One region of the Paraburkholderia sp. IMGN_8 genome, then DNA from elsewhere that is predicted to be linked to it. Evidence: predicted binding sites of a transcription regulator. Region 1 holds the regulator's gene; the other holds the start of a gene.
What was found. The regulator FNR, encoded in region 1, switches genes on or off when oxygen is low (the NO sensors DNR and NnrR bind a similar motif). The targets are predictions, from matches to a motif close to TTGATNNNNATCAA.

Region 1 (3,243 bases):
TGCTGGATCTGTCGATGCCGGGACGAAACGGCGTTGAACTGATCAAACAGATCAAGGACGAGAAACCGGCGCTGCGGATTCTCGTGCTCACCATGCATGCGGAGCAGCAGTATGCGGTACGCGCTTTCAAAGCGGGCGCCTCAGGGTATCTGACCAAGGAAAGCGCCAGTGCGGAACTGGTCGCGGCGCTCACCAAAGTCGCATCCGGGGGCGTCTATGTGAGTCTCGCGATGGCCGAGCGTTTTGCGCAGAGCCTGAACGAGCCGGCCGACACGTTGCCCCATCAACGCCTGTCGGACCGTGAGTTCGATGTATTCCGCCGCATCGCCGCGGGGCAAACCATCACCGAAATCGCCGCGCAATTGTGCGTCAGCAGCAAAACGGTGAGTACCTATAAAACACGCATTCTCGAAAAAATGCAGATGCCGCACGAAGCCGCGCTGGTGCGTTACGCGCTGCGCCACAAGCTGCTCGGAGAAGACGACGAAATCTAGGTCCGGGGCGGCGTTCCGGCCGCCGGGCGAGATTCGATCCTCACACCCGATCGCCGGTCGCGCGGCGCTCTCCATCCTGTTTCCGTCCATTCGTCGCGTGTAGGAAATCCCCTACACGTCTTCGCGCTCGCCTACCCGAAGTTCGCTCGCCGCCGATTTTAATTTGAGACAGCGCCGCCGATACTTCGAGTCATGAACTCAAGCCCGTCCCAGCAAGCACTGCGTGTCTTTCTCGTCGAAGACGCAATTCCGATCAGACAACGGATAGCGGCACGCTTTGGCGCAATCGATTCTGTCGAGATTGTCGGCGAAGCCGAGGAACCCGGCGCCGCGCTCGCCGGCATCGACGCCGCCAGAGCCGATGTCGTGGTCATGGATTTGCGTCTGACCGGCGGCACCGGTATGGAACTTCTGCATAGCCTTGCGCGGAGCGGGTCGCCGGTGATCACGATCGTGCTGACGAATCACTCGAGTGCGTGGTTCAGGCAGGCGTGCCTTGCGGCCGGTGCGCAGTACTTCTTCGACAAGACAAGCGAGTTCGATCTTGCATGCAGCACGATTACGCGGATCGCCCACGAGCGTCGCGCGCGTGGCCTCAATTACTCCATTACATAGGAGCACACCATGTCTGACGTCGCCGAACATTCCGAAATCATGCCGCGCCAGCGTGTCCCGCGGCCGGCTTCAGGCAATGCCGCGCTCGCAACGTCAGTCCCGGCCCGCCGGACCGCGCGCTGTTCAAGCTGCACGATGCGCTCGATCTGCATGCCGCAAGGCCTGACGCCGGCCGAACTGGAGCGCCTGGAGTCGCTGATCTGCGTTTCCCGCACGATCAAACAGGGTGAATCGCTATACCGCGCCAACGATTCGTTCCAGAGCATCTATGCGGTTCGCGCCGGCTCGTTCAAGACCGTCGTCATGCATCGCGACGGCCGCGAACAGGTCACCGGCTTTCATCTGGCCGGCGACTCGATCGGTCTCGACGGCGTCTGCTCGGGCCGGCACAGTTGCGACGCGATCGCCCTCGAGGACAGCAGAGTCTGCATCATCCCGTTCCATCTGCTGGAAGTCATGTGTCGCGAAGTGAAGGTCGTGCAGCAGCACGTCCATCGCCTGATGGGCGGCGAGATCGTTCGCGAGGCCACCCTCATGATGCTGCTCGGCACGATGTCCGCCGACCAGCGGGTCGCCGCCTTCCTGCTGAACCTGTCGGGAAGGCTCAAGACACGCGGCTATTCGCCGGCGGAATTCATTTTGCGCATGACGCGCGAGGAGATCGGCAGCTACCTCGGGATGAAACTCGAAACCGTCAGCCGCATGTTTTCGAAATTTCAGAAAGACGGCCTGGTCGATACACATGGCAAGCAGATCAGGATTCTCGACCTCGAAGGCCTCGCGCGGGTCTAGTCCGGGCAGCGCATGCACGGCTCGGCACCGATCCGGAAAACACGCAGGAGGCCCGGAATGAATGCACTTTCCCAGAACACGGCCTGGTCCGTCGACGAGCATCAACTCGACCCAAACGCCAGCATCGAGGAAAAACTGCGGTTTGCACTGCGATACGCTGTGCTGGCGCCATCCAGCCATAACACGCAACCTTGGCATTTCATCGTCGACGGCGACTGCGTCACGCTGTGCGCAGACCGTCTGCGCGCGCTGCCGGTGGTCGATCCCTTTGATCGCGAGCTGATCATCAGCTGTGGCGCGGCGCTGCTCAATCTCCGCGTTGCGCTGAGCCGCTTCGGTCTTGCCTACGCGATCACGCTATTTCCATCGCTGGCCGACGTGGACGTATTAGCTCATTTGCGGGTCCTGCGCGACGGCCATTGCGATACCAGCCTTGCACCGCTGTTCGACGCGATACCGCGGCGCGTCACGACCCGCGAAACCTTCGCCGACGAGACCATTCCGGCCGACCTCCGGCAGCGTCTCGAGGAAGCCGGCGCCGCCGAGGGCGCGGATATCGTCTGTGCGGAGAACGCGGCCATCCGCGAGCGTCTGGCCACGCTGATTGCTGAAGCCGATCATGCGCAATTCAAGGATCCGCGCTTCCGGCGCGAACTTGCGAGCTGGATCCACCCGAGGCGCCGTCAGGATGGCATGCCTGCGTTGTCGCCGGGCATGCGCGCCCTGCTCGATCTCGCTGTGCCGCTGGTAGGCTCGGTGATTCGCACGTTCGACCTGGGCGGCGGCATGGCGGCCGCTCATCACACGCTGGTCGCCGGCTCGCCGTTACTGCTGTGCATCACCACCGGAGCGGACGATGCGGCCGCCTGGCTAGCGGCAGGTCAAGCGCTTGAACGGGTGCTGCTTACCGCAGCGGACGCAGGCATCACCGCTTCCTATCTGAATCAGCCGATCGAAGTGGCTACCCTGCGCGAGCAACTGCGCGCCGCGCTGAATCTGGACGGCATGCCGCAATTGCTGCTGCGCATCGGCCGCGGCCGGCAGGCCCCACACTCGCCGCGGCGTCCGCTTGCCGAAGTGGTGTCATAGAGCCGACGCGGCCCATGCCAATGTCTATTGCCAGCCGCATCAATCGCAAAAGCGGAAGTAGCCGCTGTGCAGCATGACCGGCGTGGCGCCCACTTCGTTCAGCAAACGCCGCGCAGCCTGTTCGATCGCATACCGGTGAGTATCGAACGCGGCGATCAGGTCGTCTTCACGCAATGACTGTGCGCCAAAGTGATCTTCGAGCGCTTCCGCGGTAATCGCGCACTGAAGCCGCACGCCGTCGATCTCTGCCGGA
Region 2 (3,243 bases), 1.5 Mb from region 1:
GCAACTCACCAGCACGCCGTTGCGCTTCGCCAGCGTCGGCCGCTTCGCCGACCACCCGGAATCGTGCATCCTCCCCAAGCAAAGCAATCAGCCCGCGCCGAAGCAATGCGTGGTCATCGACCACCAGCAAACGAATTGGAATCATATTCAACGACCTCAATGAACCGACGCCTAAGCAGCCTCGGCCCCATGTTGATGAATAGCGTCCGGCGTTGCGCACTGAGACGACGCCAACGTCAGCGTGACGCACGTACCCGCGCCGGGCACGGAGTCGACTACCACCTCGCCGCCGATGCGCGCCGCGCGTTCACGCATGATGCGCATGCCGACGTGCGTCTCGCCCGGTCTATGCTGCTGCGCGTCGAACCCTTCGCCGTCGTCGCGAACCTCGAAACTCCACAGCGGGCTTTGCTGAACCTCCAGCCAGACCTCGCGTGCCTGCGCATGTTTGCGAACGTTCGATAACGCCTCCTGCAACACATGCAGCACTTGCACCTGCACATCGGCATCAAGCGGCAAACCATGACCCTCAATCGACAAATTGGTTGCAAGCCCGGTTTGATGCTCGAATTTGCGCAGCGTGGTGCGCAACGCAAGTTCGATATCCTCGGTATTGCCGCGCGTGCGGAAATGCACCAGCAATTCGCGAACATCGCCCGTGCTTTCGCGCACGCCCGCGTCCAGTTCGTCGACGATACGCGCTACCGATGAATCAGCGGCGGCAGGCAACGCGTCGCGCAGTAGTTGCACCTGGATTTTCAGAAACGCCAGCGACTGCGCGATCGAATCGTGCAATTCGCTCGCGAGCAACGCGCGCTCCTCGGACACCGCCGTTTCCCTTTCGAGTGCTGTCACGCGCAGGTTTTCCATCGCGCCCGCCAAATGGCTCGCGAGTGCGTCGAGCAGGTCGCGGTCCTGCGCCGACAACTCGATGGCTTCATGAAAGAACAGATCGATCTCGCCAAGCGTGCGCTGATGCAGAATCACAGGAACAGACACGAGCGTCGTGTAACCGGCGCGCGCGCAATGACCGAGCGTCGCCGCACCGGGACCCGCGGCCAGCACCGGAATCACTCGTGCGCCAGGCATGCTCTGAGGATGGCCGCACAGGCAACTGCGCGACGCGAGGCATTGTTCGTCCTCGATCATGAAGCGTGGCAGACTGTCGCCAGCCAGCAGCAGGTAGCGTTCATTAGCCTCGCCGGACCATCGAATCGCCACCGAATCCGCACCGGCTATGCGGCGAACGCGCTGCGCAAAACCCCGCGCGAGTGCATCGAGCGTATTGGCTTCAGAGAGAAATGCGCTGACCTCATAGAGCGCTGCAAGACGCGCGCGCTCCGTTTCGAGGCTGGCAGTTTTTTCGCGGACCTTCTGTTCCAGACCGGCATATAGCTGCTGCAGGTTCTGCGCCATCCTGTTGAAGCCCGCCGAAAGCTGGCCGAATTCATCCTGCGATTCCACCTCGATACGCGTATCGAAGTCACCGCGTTCGATACGCGCAAGACCGCCGGTAAGCCGGAACACCGGCGCCAGCACGCTTAAATGGCCGACATACAGCAACGCCAGCGCACTGCCGACGGCCAGCACCAGCAGCGCGAGTTGCAACGCATTGAGGATCGCGGTCCAGCGCGCCAGTTGCGCTTCGATGGCGCTATCGAACGAATCGATGAGCAAAACAAAATGACCTGCTTCGCGAGCGACGTCCGTAGCCGCGGGTGGTCTTGCACGGGTCCAGACCGGACGCAAGGTCTGCCATTGCGCTCGTACACGGGCGAAGCGTTCGCGCGCCTCGGCATTCCACGGAACAAACAGCGGGCGTACCGGATCGCCCTTTTCCAGTAACTCCAGACTTTCGTCGAACTGATGCGCAAGTGCGTTGACGTCAGACGGCGAATCGCGCAGCATCAGCGCGACGCGATAGGTCTGCATCCGCATGCGCCCGGCTTCGTTGATCGCGGCCGCCCCGCCGTCGAGTTGCCAGGTGATCCAGAGTGTCAGACCGATGGACCCCAGCGCCAACGCAAGCAACGTAGCGACGAGAGCAGCAAGTTTGGAGGCAAGAGGCCAGGAGGAGACGGAGCGCATTCAATGATTCTATGCGCCGCCTCCAAACAGAGCGCGCGGCCGGATTGACTTGAATCAACTCAGCGACGCGTCGGATGCGGTAGTGCGTCACTAAGACGCGCTTTGCAGGATATTAAGGCTGGCGTACCTGTGATGACGCACCCGGGCATGCCGGGTCTTTACCCCAATGACCGTCGCACACGCGCCAGCGGCACAACTGGTCTTCGAAGAAACCGCGTTGGCCACACTCCTTCACCCGCTCGGCCAACTTTGCGTTGCCGGGGGCCGCGGAAGCACTCACCTTGGTGGTGTCGCCGCCAGCCGCTTTCGCATCGGCCGGTTTGGTTCGCGCCACCAGCGCCGCCAATAGATCGGCATCCGAATCATCTTTCGAAGCCTTACCGTTGCCGGCAGCCGGGCGCGGTTTCTTCGTTTGAGCGACCTCCGTCGGCGCGCTCGCGTGCTTGCCGTGAGCCGCCGCGGTTTCATGCTTCGTATTGCTGGCGACAGCCGTTGCAGGTTTGCCGTGTTTCACCGCGGGCACAGCCACAGCCGACGCGGCCGTTGCTGACGCAACAGGCGTGGGCGAGCTGCTCGGCTCGGCACCGTCGGCAAGCGCGCGCGACAGGCGGCTGCCGTCCCCGCTTGCGGAGGCGGCGGCGGGCTTGGCCTGGTTGTCACTGTCCTCAGCGACGATAGTAGCCGCCTGCGATGACGCAGCAGCCGGAGCCGCCGCTTTCGCGCTGACTTGCCCGGCTCCGCTCGCACCGGACGCCGACGCGGCTTTCTCCGCACTATTCGGTGCGGCCGGCGTAGCCGACGCTACCGCTTCAGTCTGCGTATGCTGCTGCAAATGCCACGCGCCCCAACCACCGGCGGCGATCACCAGCAAGGCGACCAACGCGAGCGGCGTTTTTGACCGGCGTGGTTTATCCGTAGGCGGCGCGACGCGGCCTTCGAGGTTCGCAAGAATCCGCGAACCATTGCTATCAGCGCCTTTAGCTTTATCGGATAACAGGCTAGGCGGGGCTTTGGAATTCGAACTGTCCGGCGCACTCATTCACTGTCTCATTGAATCCTGGTTTAATTCGCCGTGATAATACGTTCCGGCTCGTCTCCGAGCAGGCCTGATTCTAAGAGCAAGCTTTGCAAAATACAATTGTTTCCAATTTCCGG

Region 2: the regulator FNR is predicted to act here: its motif matches at 2,133-2,146, upstream of WN982_RS31255 (type IV pili methyl-accepting chemotaxis transducer N-terminal domain-containing protein).

Annotation. Positions count from the first base shown of each region.
Region 1 covers NZ_CP150901.1:801,347-804,589, reverse strand. The annotation lists gene WN982_RS24905 (response regulator transcription factor) at 1-494, shown strand, start outside; gene WN982_RS24900 (response regulator transcription factor) at 687-1,109, shown strand; gene fnr (fumarate/nitrate reduction transcriptional regulator Fnr) at 1,119-1,901, shown strand; gene WN982_RS24890 (nitroreductase family protein) at 1,959-2,990, shown strand; gene WN982_RS24885 (DUF1488 domain-containing protein) at 3,030-3,243, opposite strand, start outside.
Region 2 covers NZ_CP150901.1:2,267,576-2,270,818, forward strand. The annotation lists gene WN982_RS31250 (response regulator) at 1-145, opposite strand, end outside; gene WN982_RS31255 (type IV pili methyl-accepting chemotaxis transducer N-terminal domain-containing protein) at 172-2,088, opposite strand; gene WN982_RS31260 (hypothetical protein) at 2,201-3,127, opposite strand.